Regions from separate parts of the Planococcus shenhongbingii genome, predicted to be linked through region 1. Evidence: riboswitches for the same ligand, from Rfam matches in the RefSeq annotation. Region 1 holds a riboswitch; each other region holds the start of a gene.
The links. Region 1 has a riboswitch for S-adenosylmethionine ahead of mtnK (S-methyl-5-thioribose kinase). Riboswitches for the same ligand answer to the same signal wherever they lie in the genome.
Positions count from the first base shown of each region.

Region 1 (4,094 bases):
CTTCAAATTTCCGGCCGCGTTCGCTTCCAAGGTGAAATGGCGCCAAGGCTGTTCCATATTTCGCAGTGGCAATCGATCCGGCATTGCAGATGGTCATCACCCGTTTATGCCCTTCCAAAAGCGCCAAGGCATATTCGCCGATCTGCCGGCAGGAAGCTTCATCTTCCTGGTGGATGCGCACCGCTTCTGCGATAAGCAGCACTTTTCCATTTTCTACAGATTCAGCTTTTTGAACGGCTTCAAGCAATCTATCGAGCGCCCACATTAAGTTGACGGCCGTCGGACGCGACTCTCCTAGATAAAGCGCATCTTTGCGCACATCATGCAGGAACGCTTCCACTGTTTCAGCATCGTGCCGCTGGGCTGCCAGTGCTAAGCCATAAGCGGCGGTGATGCCGATGGCCGGGGCGCCGCGAACTTTCAGCGTAAAGATGGCTTCATAGACATCTTCAATCGTCTCGAGTGTCAAATAGTCAATTTCATGCGGCAATTTCTGTTGATCTAAGATGACCAACTGCCCGTCTGTCCAGGCAATTGATAATGGAATGGTCATTGCTTCAGCTCCTCAAGCAGACCAGATACCGCACTGATTGTTGTTAACCCGGAACGTTTTAAAATCAGCGCTTCGCCGGTGTGCAAAGCTTGTTTCTTTAAACGAATGCGCAAGTTCTTATCTTCAATGCTGTCCAAATCTTTAACATGTGCCAGTCCGATTGTGCGTCGAATCAATTCACAGCCGGCAAAGCCAAGCGTGTCGCGGAATATCTTTTCCAATATGAACTCTTTATAGCCTGGTGTGTCTTTGTATGCTTCAATGCCTTCCCGGTCCCATAGTTCTGAAAAGCGGGTTGAGAAAACTTCCCATGTACGTTCGATATGATTCACAATCACTTGGCGTTCTTCGCCGCTCCGGGTGATTGACTGAACGATTAAGTTTGCCAGAAACAAGCCGACGTCAAAGCCAATAGGACCGTAAAAAGCAAATTCGGGATCGATGACTTTCGTTTCCGATTCACTGGCAAAAATACTGCCGGTATGAAGGTCCCCATGCAATAGCGCTTCCGCTTCCGTCAAAAAACTGAACTTCAGCTTTGCCGCTTCAAGTTTCAATGGACCGTTGTTCCAGATAGCTTCGACCGTGGCTTGAAGCTCCGGTTCGTAATCATTGGTGTCGTTATTGAAAAACGGGTCGGTGAAAATAAGGTCCTCTGTTATTTTGCACAGTTCCGGGTTGGAGTAGTCGGCCACCAACCGCTTTTTCTCAAACGGGTGCAGCGCAAAATCAGATGTATGGAACAGCGTGCGTCCCAAATATTCACCGATGTCTTCCGATAGTTTTGGATAAGCTGCCCCTTGGATCAGCCCTTCGCGTGCAATCGTCAGATGAGACAAGTCTTCCATTACGGTAATCGCCAGTTCCTCATCCATGGCATAAACGGCCGGTACCAGCCCCGGTGCAAATTCGCTATGCTTTTGAAGAGCGTTCGCTTCAATCGTTGCGCGTTTCAATGTCAGCGGCCAGCTTTCCCCGACAACTTTCGCATATGGCAATGCCTGTTTGATAATCAACCCTTTTCCACTTTTAGGATCTTTGATCTGGAATACATAATTCAAGTTCCCGTCTCCGATTTCGCGGCACACCAGTTCCGCTCCTTCAGGGAATGGGTATAGGCTCTGAGCCAGTGCAATGGCTTTTTCTTCGGTTAATGCTTCGTATTGTTTGGATGCTATTGTCATTATTCATCTACCTTTCCGGGTCAATATAAAAAGCCTCTTTCCGCAAGAAAGAGGCCTAGAATGATAGATTCCACGCCTCTTATCTTTCAGAAATGGTCATTTCTGATGGAATTAGCACCGTGCCTTGCGGAATTTGCATTCCGGCGCGAAAGCGCCCCTTCTCACGAAGGTATTACGGTCGGTTGCTGGGCGTCATAGGGCCAATTTCCCTCTGCCTGCTCTTGATAAGAGTACTATTTGAGTAACTATATGCTGTTTGAAAAGAATCCTATCACGGTTCAGAATTGACTGTCAATAACTTTTTTACAACAAATAATTTTGCGAATATTCATTGACAGAATGTTTCATACATGAAATAATCAAAACTAATTTCTTTATTAAAACAATTGAATACGCATTCTTATTCAGAGCAGGTGGAGGGACGAGCCCTATGATACCCGGCAACCGGTCCATTATTGGACACGGTGCTAATTCTTGCAGCCATTTAATGAGGCTGAGAAATAAGAAGTTGTTAAGCCTATTAACCTCTTCTTGTTTGAAGAGGTTTTTTATTTTGATTTTTAACAGGAGTGTGAATGCAATGAGCAGTTTAACAGCGACTTACCAGCTGTATGGCAAAGCGGGTTCATTCGGGAAAAAGGCAGAAGGAATCGCCCTGGGCCTGACGATCGGATCGTGGACCGACTTGCCATTATTGGAACAGCAGCAATTAAAACACCATAAAGGAAATGTCGTTTCGACAACGGAATTTGAAGATTCCCCGCATCCGTTAAAGCCGGATGAAATCAAGGCTGTGGTGAAGATTTCGTATCCAAGTGCCAACTTCTCAGCGGATTTCCCGGCAATATTAACCACCGTCTTCGGCAAATTGTCGCTGGATGGTGAAGTTAAGCTGCTTGATTTGGAGTTTGACGAAGAGCTGCTCTCGCATTTTCCGGGACCACGATTCGGCATCGACGGAATCCGGGGATTGCTTGGCGTTACCGGCCGGCCGCTTGTCATGAGCATCTTCAAAGGCGTCATCGGCCGCGACTTGGATTTCCTCGCTTCACAGCTTCGCCAGCAGGCGCTCGGCGGAGTGGATTTGGTAAAAGATGATGAGATTCTATTTGATAATCCGCTGACGCCTTTTGAGAAGCGGATCACGACAGGGAAAAACGTGCTGCAGCAGGTCTTTGAGGAAACTGGGCACCGGACGCTTTATGCGGTGAACTTGTCGGGGCGCACTTCCAGCTTGCGTGACAAGGCAAAAAAAGCACGCAAACTTGGAGCGGATGCCTTGCTGTTCAATGTCCATGCTTATGGTCTGGATGTGCTGCAGGAACTAGCAGAAGATCCGGATATCGGGCTGCCGCTCATGGCGCATCCAGCATTCAGCGGCGCTTTCACTTCTTCCAACTTTTATGGACTGGCCACTTCTCTGGCACTCGGAAAACTGGTCCGCTACGCAGGCGCCGACTTTTCTTTGTTCCCCTCCCCTTACGGCAGTGTTGCTCTTGAAAAAGCCCAGGCACGGGCACTCGGTGAGGAATTGGTGAAGGACAGTCCGTTGAAGCGAAGCTTCCCAGTGCCTTCTGCAGGCATCCATCCCGGACTTGTTCCGTTATTGATCAACGATTTCGGAATTGACAGTATCATCAATGCAGGAGGCGGCGTACATGGCCATCCGGACGGTGCAGCCGGAGGCGGTAAAGCTTTCCGCCAGGCAGTTGATGCCGTTTTAAGCAAAAAAACACTCGCCGACGCTTCTGAACAGCATGAAGAATTAAAAACAGCATTGGCAATATGGGGGTAAGCATTTTGAGCAAACCAGTGATTTTCTGCGATTTTGATGGCACGGTGACCAACAACGACAACATCATCGCAATCATGAAAAAATTCAATCCGCCCGGCTGGGAATCGGTCAAAGACGATATCCTGGCCCAACGGGTCTCCATAAAAGATGGCGTTGCAAAGATGTTCACGCTGTTGCCGTCATCGAAAAAAGACGACATTATCAGCTATGTGCTGGAACAGGCGCAAATCCGTGACGGCTTTTCTGAATTCGTGGCCTACGCCAAAAAACAGGATATTGCGCTTTATATCGTCAGCGGCGGCATTGACTTTTTTGTCTATCCGCTGCTCGAATCATTCGGCCCTTTCGCCGGCGTCTATTGCAACGAAGCCGATTTTTCAGGAGAAACGATCAACATCAATTTTCCGCACAGATGCGATGACGAATGCACGAGCCAAGGCTGCGGCTGCTGCAAGCCGTCCATTATCCGCGAGCTGCTTGAAAACGGCGCGAAAAGCATCGTCATCGGAGACTCCATCACCGATCTTGAAGCGGCGAAACGGGCAGACCTCGTCATTGCCCG
Region 1 covers NZ_CP129235.1:3,844,081-3,848,174, forward strand. The annotation lists gene mtnA (S-methyl-5-thioribose-1-phosphate isomerase) at 1-553, opposite strand, end outside; gene mtnK (S-methyl-5-thioribose kinase) at 550-1,737, opposite strand; SAM riboswitch class I at 1,814-1,968, opposite strand; SAM riboswitch class I at 2,135-2,244, shown strand; gene mtnW (2,3-diketo-5-methylthiopentyl-1-phosphate enolase) at 2,318-3,532, shown strand; gene QWY16_RS18685 (2-hydroxy-3-keto-5-methylthiopentenyl-1-phosphate phosphatase) at 3,538-4,094, shown strand, end outside.

Region 2 (4,094 bases), 1.5 Mb from region 1:
TGAAAAGACTGTACGGAGGCACGCCAAATACGGCACTGACCGCGTATGAAGAGCGTAACCCTTTGCTGCGGCTAGACGAAACAAAAGCGCCTGTTCTAATCATCCACGGTTTAAAAGATGAAAATGTCTCGCCTGGCCAAGCGTATTTATTGGAAGAAGCATTAAAGCTTAATGGCCAACAGCACGAAACCTGGTATTTCCCGGAATATACTCATTTTTTCCCGCCAGCAGCCAATCGCAAAACCGTAAAAGCGTTGACGGAATGGATGAGAAGGAACGAAAGGTGATGGCCGAAACTAGCGAAGCGATACAAGTACAATGCAGAGACAGGAGTAAGAGATTTCACTGAATATCGTTGTATATTTAGATTAATAAAATTTGTGAACTTTCAATGAAAAAAGCTATCCATAAAGGATAGCTTTTTTAGCTTGCTTATTAAATCTTTGCCGGTCCGCCTTGAACGCTGATATCAGCTGAAACGGTGCCGAATTTTTTGAAGTTTTCTTGGAATTCCTGAGAAAGTTCTTTTGCTTTCTTGTCGTAAGCTTCTTTGTCTGCCCATGCATTGCGTGGATTCAAGATTTCAGAAGGCACGCCAGTTATTTGTTTTGGAATTTGCAGACCAAAGATTTCTTCTTTATCAGTTTCGATATCATGAAGTTCGCCTTTGATTGCAGCACGCACCATTGTGCGTGTGTATGACAATTTCATACGGCTGCCGACTCCGTACTCGCCGCCAGTCCAGCCCGTATTTACAAGGAATACATCAACACCATGCTCGTCGATTTTTTGTCCAAGCATTTCAGCGTACACAGTCGCATGCAAAGGAAGGAAAGGTGATCCGAAGCAAGTTGAGAATGTCGCTTCAGGAGAAGTAACCCCGCGCTCTGTTCCAGCCAGTTTAGATGTGTAGCCGCTTAAGAAATGATACATTGCTTGTTCTTTCGTCAATTTGCTGATTGGAGGCAACACGCCGAAAGCATCAGCTGTCAAAAATACGATTGTTTTTGGGTGCCCTGCTACCGAAGGATCCACAATATTATCAATTGCCTGGATCGGGTAAGCGGCACGTGTATTTTCAGTCAATGATCCATCGTGATAATCCGGGATGCGTGTATCGTCGTCAACGACAACGTTTTCTAAAACAGCACCGAAACGGATGGCGTCATAGATTTGGGGTTCGTGCTCACGTGTAAGATTGATTGTTTTTGCGTAGCAGCCGCCTTCAATATTGAAGACGCCGTTATCCGACCAGCCGTGCTCGTCGTCACCGATCAATTTACGGTCTTCATCAGCAGATAAAGTTGTTTTTCCTGTTCCGGATAAACCGAAGAATAATGCTACGTCGCCCTCATGGCCTACGTTAGCTGAACAGTGCATCGGAAGAATGCCTTTTTCAGGCAAGATGTGGTTCATGATGGAGAAGATAGATTTTTTCATTTCGCCGGCGTATTCAGTGCCGCCGATCAGAATGATTTTTTTCTCCATAGAAACGATGATAAATGTTTCAGAATCAGTGCCGTCCACTGCAGGATCTGCTTGGAATGTCGGGGCGTAGACAACGGTAAATTCCGCTTCATGCGCCGCCAGTTCTTCTGCAGTCGGGCGGATGAACAATTGGTGGGCGAACAGATTATGCCAAGCGTATTCATTGATCGTCTGGATAGCCAAACGAGACTCTGGGTCTGCTCCTGCAAAGCCTTTGAAAACATATAATGCATCTTGTTGTTTCAAGTGCTCAATTACTTTGTTATATAAGTTTTCAAAAACATCAGAAGAAATCGGACGGTTGACAGCGCCCCAATCAATTTTATCTTTTGAAATCTCTTCTTCTACTATATACTTGTCTTTAGGTGAGCGGCCTGTGTATTTGCCTGTTTCAGCTTTTACTGCGCCTTCTCGAGTCAATACGGCTTCCCCACGTGATGTTGCTGCTTCCACTAATTGCGGAACTGAAAGCTGGACGTGCACATTTTGGCCATTTAAAAGATCCTTTAAGTTGTTTGCGAAGTTCACTGGATTCATTTATATGTACCTTCCTTTTCGGTTATTCCCATGGTGATGGGGAGGATGTATATTCGAACATTAGTATAACACATTGAGCCCATTAGTCTATACTAATAACTGATTGTAATGAAAAAAATACATTTAAGGATCTTGATTCGCCTATTATCACCTATTAATGATTTAATATGGACAGATTGATTGAAAAACGTTGACATAACATTATACTTTCCGTATGATGAAAAATTGAACGGATACTCTTATTCCGAGCTGGTGGAGGGGACAGGCCCTATGAAACCCGGCAACCTGCTGCAAATTGCAGAGAAGGTGCCAAACCTGAAGCAAGGAACTCAACCTTGGACGATAAGAGTGAAAGGTGCTTATGATGATTTCTCCTTTCCACATGCAAATGATGGATGGGATTTTTTTATGAAATTGCCCTTAATCCTCGTGTACAAAGGCCACAACGGCTTGAAGTTCAATCCTTACGGAACGGACTTGACATGGGAAACGAGTACCGTATCAATTTCGAGAGCAATCTCGCAGGATATAAGGAGGAAACACATTTTGAAAAACCGTCGATTATTCACATCAGAATCAGTAACAGAAGGACATCCGGATAAAATCTGTGACCAGATTTCAGATGCAATCCTGGATGCCATTTTAGCAGAAGATCCCAATGCGCGTGTTGCATGCGAAACCACTGTAACTACAGGGTTAGTGCTTGTTGCAGGGGAAATCACGACTTCTACTTACGTTGATATCCCGAAAGTTGTACGTGAAACAGTACGGGAAATCGGTTATACACGTGCTAAATATGGCTTTGACTCAGAAACAAGTGCAATTCTGACATCTATCGATGAGCAATCACCGGACATCGCTGCTGGAGTAAACGTAGCGCTTGAATCGCGTGAAGGCCAAATGACTGATAAAGAATTAGACGATATTGGAGCAGGAGACCAAGGTCTGATGTTCGGATTCGCGTGCAACGAAACGGAAGAATTAATGCCTCTACCAATCTCACTAGCTCATAAATTGGCACGCCGATTGGCTCAAGTGCGCAAAGAAGAAATACTTCCATATTTGCGTCCCGATGGCAAAACACAAGTTACCATCGAATACGATGAAAACAATAAACCGCTTCGCGTGGACACCATCGTTATTTCCACACAGCATCACCCGGAAGTGACACTTGAACAAATACAGCGCAACATCAAAGAATATGTCATCAATGAAGTTGTCCCTCAACATTTGATGGATGATGAAACAAAATACTTCATTAACCCGACTGGCCGTTTTGTAATTGGTGGTCCACAAGGAGATGCGGGCCTTACAGGGCGCAAAATCATTGTTGACACTTACGGCGGCTTTGCACGCCATGGCGGCGGCGCATTCTCAGGAAAAGACGCGACGAAAGTGGACCGTTCAGCGGCTTATGCAGCTCGTTATGTAGCGAAAAACATTGTGGCAGCAGGCTTGGCAGATCGTTGCGAAGTGCAATTGGCTTACGCAATCGGCGTAGCTCATCCAGTATCAATCGCTTTTGATACATTTGGAACGGGCAAAGTCGACGAAGAAACTTTGGACGATCTAGTCCGTGCAAACTTCGATTTGCGCCCGGCTGGAATCATCAAAATGTTGGATCTTCGACGCCCGATCTACAAACAAACAGCAGCATATGGACATTTTGGACGCACCGATATCGACCTTCCATGGGAACGTACAGATAAAGTGGAAGTTCTTAGAGAACAATCAGGCATCTTTAATGGACAAGCTTAAAAACAACAAAAAGACGATCAGGCAAAAATGCCTGATCGTCTTTTTATTGTTATTTTTCTTGCTCGATATAGGTTTTTTGCAATGATTTATAGTAAGCACCTTTTTCCGCATACTCCCGGACGATGCGTTCCATATCTTGCTTATCATCATCCCGGAGTTCACGGACCACTTTCGCTGGACGCCCAAGCGCCAGCATTCCGGGCGGAATGACTTTGCCGGGCGGAACGAGGCTTCCAGCTCCGATGAATGCGCCTTCTCCAACTTCAGCGCCGTCTAATATGATGGATCCCATGCCAATCAGTGCGCCTTTT
Region 2 covers NZ_CP129235.1:1,344,298-1,348,391, forward strand. The annotation lists gene QWY16_RS06730 (alpha/beta hydrolase family protein) at 1-287, shown strand, start outside; gene pckA (phosphoenolpyruvate carboxykinase (ATP)) at 436-2,025, opposite strand; SAM riboswitch class I at 2,262-2,374, shown strand; gene metK (methionine adenosyltransferase) at 2,572-3,783, shown strand; gene QWY16_RS06745 (gamma carbonic anhydrase) at 3,833-4,094, opposite strand, start outside.
Region 2: it holds a riboswitch for S-adenosylmethionine, as region 1 does, so the genes downstream of both, metK (methionine adenosyltransferase) here and mtnK (S-methyl-5-thioribose kinase) in region 1, are expected to answer to the same signal.

Region 3 (4,094 bases), 1.9 Mb from region 1:
ATGATCGCAATTTCGATGTGCCTGCGCCCATCTGTTGTGATTGCCGACGAACCGACAACAGCTCTTGATGTGACCACCCAGATGCAAGTGCTTAAGGAACTGGATCGGCTCCGGACGGAATGCGGCACTTCAATCTTGCTGATTTCACATGACTTAGGGGTGATTTCGGAACTGGCCGACGAAGTGGCCGTGATGCAAAAGGGGCGGATTGTGGAAAAAACCGATGTCTTCCAACTGTTCGATCACCCTCAGCATGTCTATACAAAAAGACTGCTCCAAGTCAGACCTGTTTTGCCAATAAATGAACAGTTGAAAAAACTGGTTATCTAGAATCGGCAGGCAACGAGCGGAAAGGCGGAAGTCTATGAGTTTACTGGAAGTCAAAAGCGTTACACATACCTACGGCCCGACCCGTTCTTTTTGGCGCAAGGAGAGAGAATCACCGGTTCTTTCCGAGGTTTCTCTTACTATCGAAGAAGGGACATGTTTGGGGCTTCTTGGAACAAGTGGAGCAGGCAAGAGCACGTTAGGCAAAGTCATTCTAGGGGTGGAGCAGCCGAAAGAAGGCAAAGTCATTTTCCAAGGCGAAGACATTTATACAATGGATTCCTTTACCCGAAAACGTCTCAGAAGAGATCTTCAAGTGGTCTTTCAGGATAGTTATTCATCCGTGAATCCGCGCATGACGGCGGAAAAGATTATCGGGGAGCCGTTGGAAAACTACGAAAGGCTGTCGGCTTCCGAGATGAAACGGACGATTGCACATTTATTGGATATGGTGGGGCTGGATGCGGGAGATATGAAAAAATACCCCCGGCAGTTCAGCGGAGGGCAATTGCAACGGATCAATATTGCCAGAGCCATTGCTTTAAAGCCGAAATTGATGGTCCTGGATGAATCCGTCAGCAGTCTCGATATGGTGAACCAAACAAATATCCTGAGCTTATTAAATGATCTGAAATCGGCCTATGGCCTTTCTTATCTTTTTATCACCCATGATATCAGAGCTGCCTATTCCATTTCGGATGCTTTAGCAGTCATGGAAAAAGGCAGATTGATCGCAATCAGCCAAGACAAAAATGAAATTTTTTCTTCGGAACAACCTGTTGTAAAGAAGTTGGTGTCTTCTATCCTTTCGGAACATCCACGGAACCGAACGATTTCTTCTGATAAAAGTTTTGTTTGATGCAGAATCAAGCAGCCAAGCTATCATATGCAAAAAGCCGAAGAGCCCACTGGAAAGTGGGCTCTTCGGCTTTTTTTATCCTCGTTATTTTAATTCAATGATGAAGAATCTCTTGAAGTTTCAGTGCCTTGCGGGTCTTTAGACGAGCTGGAAACTTTCTCTTTCACTTGAGTCGTGGCTTCGGTTGCTTTTTCTTTCGCTTGGTTGGCCAAATCTGTTGCTTTTTCTTTTACTTGGCTCAATTTTCCGCTTCCATCACCGCTTGAATTGCTGCTCGCTAATTTTTCTTTGACGGTAACTTGGAGTTCTTTGCCGCTTTTCGGTGCTAAAAGAAGGGCCACTACCGAGCCGATCGCTGCTCCGCTTAAGAGGCCAGCGAAAAACCCGCTGCCTGATTCGCTTTTCGCTGCATCCGGCTGGCCTGGGATTTTCCCAGCGCGCTGCAAACGTTCTTCCACTTCGTCAACAATTTCGTTAACCGTGCTTCCGCTTACTTCCACTAAGGAGCCCTTGAAGCGAAGGTGGTCGTAGCTTTCAGAATTGCGGACGACCAGGACATCGTATTTGGCTGCGTTTGCTTTCTGGTCAAGCATGTCTGCCTGATATCCTCTTTTCCCTAATGCGAGCTGGATGTCTGTAAACGGATGTTCTACTGCGATTCTTGGCATATTATCAAACCTCTTTCTTTATTATCGTTATTCTAGTGTCTTTCCCTATCTAGCCCATTAGTTAAACATATGCGCGATAACTTCTAAGAAAATTTTTGTAAGAAAATAGAATGTATAGATGGGAGAACGATAGAAGAACGCTAGAAAGCAGAGGACATTATCTGGTGGCAGTAATCAAGGATCAAAAAAAGCATCCGTTGTTTTTTGAAATGCAACTGAATTTCATGGAGCTACCATCAAAATAAAGTTCTTCTTCATACAATTAATCCAAGTTAAATAATAAGACTTATAGGATAAATAAAATTTTCACAAATTACGTTGACTTTCTATTGATTTAATATTATGATTATTTTTAATTTAATAATCTTATCCAGAGAAGCCGAGGGACTGGCCCGTTGACGCTTCAGCAACCTCTGACATTTGTCAGAAAGGTGCTAAATCCAGCAAGAATTTTATTCTTGGGAGATAAGAGCGGGATTGTGTACATATACAACCTTCTATTCTCTTTAGCCGAGAAAAGGAGGTTTTTTATTTTGTTCATTGTCCTCAAATTTAAATACGGCAAGTACATATAAAGAAAGGGCAATGGTAAATCCTCACATCAATCATTGTGTTAAAAAGGTTAGTTGAAACACCAAAAACGGTGCACACAAAGGAGCGGATTTTTATGACAAACAAACGGATTTATTTAAATGCATTTGATATGAACTGCGCTGGACATCAATCACCTGGGCTCTGGACGCACCCCGAAGATCAATCGCATAAATATAAAGACAGCGAGTATTGGATCGAATTGGCGAAGCTATTGGAAAAAGGAAAGTTCGATGCCATCTTTATCGCGGATGTCCTCGGTACATATGATGTCTATAATGGCTCCAGAGATGCCGCCGTCCGGCAAGGGGCGCAGTCTCCTGTCAACGATCCGCTGCTGGTCGTGCCACTTATGTCGGCAGTCACGAAACATTTGGGGTTCGGTGTTACTGCTTCCGTTACTCATGAACATCCATACACTTTTGCCCGCCGGATTTCTACGCTGGATCATTTAACTAAAGGCCGCATCGGCTGGAACATTGTGACTTCTTATCTCAAGAGCGCGGCTGTCAATATCGGGTTAGACGACCAGATCAAGCATGACGAGCGGTATGACATTGCCGAGGAGTATTTGGAAGTGTGCTATAAATTATGGGAATCCAGTTGGGAAGAAGATGCCGTGCTGCTGGATAAAGTAAATGGCATTTATACAGATCCTGAAAAAGTGCATGATATCCAGCATGAAGGGAAATACTATAAAGTGCCCGGTGCCCATTTAACGGAACCTTCCAGACAGCGGACACCTGTCCTTTACCAGGCAGGCGCTTCTAAAAAAGGTGTGGCTTTTGCCGGAAAACATGCTGAATGTGTCTTCATTGGCCCACCGAATGTTGAACTGGCCAAAAAAACGGTAGATAAAATACATGCGGAAGTTGAGAGTTCCGGGCGGAAGAAGGACGATGTGAAGATTCTTGCTTTGCTGACACCTATTGTCGGCAAAACTGAAGAAGAGGCAATCGAAAAATACAATGACTATAAGAAGCATATCAGCCATGAAGGGGCTCTTGCCTTGTTCGGAGGGTGGACTGGCATTGATTTGTCCGGCTATGCACCAGACCAGCCGCTTGAATACATTGAAAATGATGCCATCCAGTCCGCTTTGGAAAACTTCACCAAAATCCTGCCTGGCAGAAAACCGACGGTCAATGACATTAAAGAATATGTCGGCATTGGTGGACTTGGGCCATTCACTGTCGGATCTCCAGAGCAGGTTGCCGATACGCTTGAAAAATGGGTAAATGAAACAGGCATCGATGGCTTCAATATTGCTTACGCCATCACCCCTGGAACTTTTGAAGATTTCATTGAACTCGTTGTGCCGATTCTTCAAGAGCGGGGACTTGTGCAAAAAGAATACGAAGGAAATTCTTTGCGTGATGCTTTATTTGGAGAAGGCGCTCATTTATCGCCTGCTCATCCTGGAAAGCAATATGCGCGAGTGCCAGTAACGGCAAACAATTAAAAATTACTCGATCAGTAGGGAGGAGAAGTGCTTAAAAAAGCACTGGTAGTGACCCCTTAAAGTTAGAGTTTCAGTTATGCAGCTAATTGGCTGGCATGAATTCGGTAGTTCACCGGGCTCATGCCGGCCAATTTTTGCTTGATGCGTTCATGGTTGTAGTAATGGACGTACCGTTCAATTTTCAGTT
Region 3 covers NZ_CP129235.1:1,970,760-1,974,853, forward strand. The annotation lists gene nikD (nickel import ATP-binding protein NikD) at 1-330, shown strand, start outside; gene nikE (nickel import ATP-binding protein NikE) at 365-1,186, shown strand; gene QWY16_RS09755 (YkuS family protein) at 1,276-1,854, opposite strand; SAM riboswitch class I at 2,218-2,326, shown strand; gene QWY16_RS09760 (LLM class flavin-dependent oxidoreductase) at 2,522-3,907, shown strand; partial or broken gene QWY16_RS09765 (IS3 family transposase) at 3,982-4,094, opposite strand, start outside.
Region 3: it holds a riboswitch for S-adenosylmethionine, as region 1 does, so the genes downstream of both, QWY16_RS09760 (LLM class flavin-dependent oxidoreductase) here and mtnK (S-methyl-5-thioribose kinase) in region 1, are expected to answer to the same signal.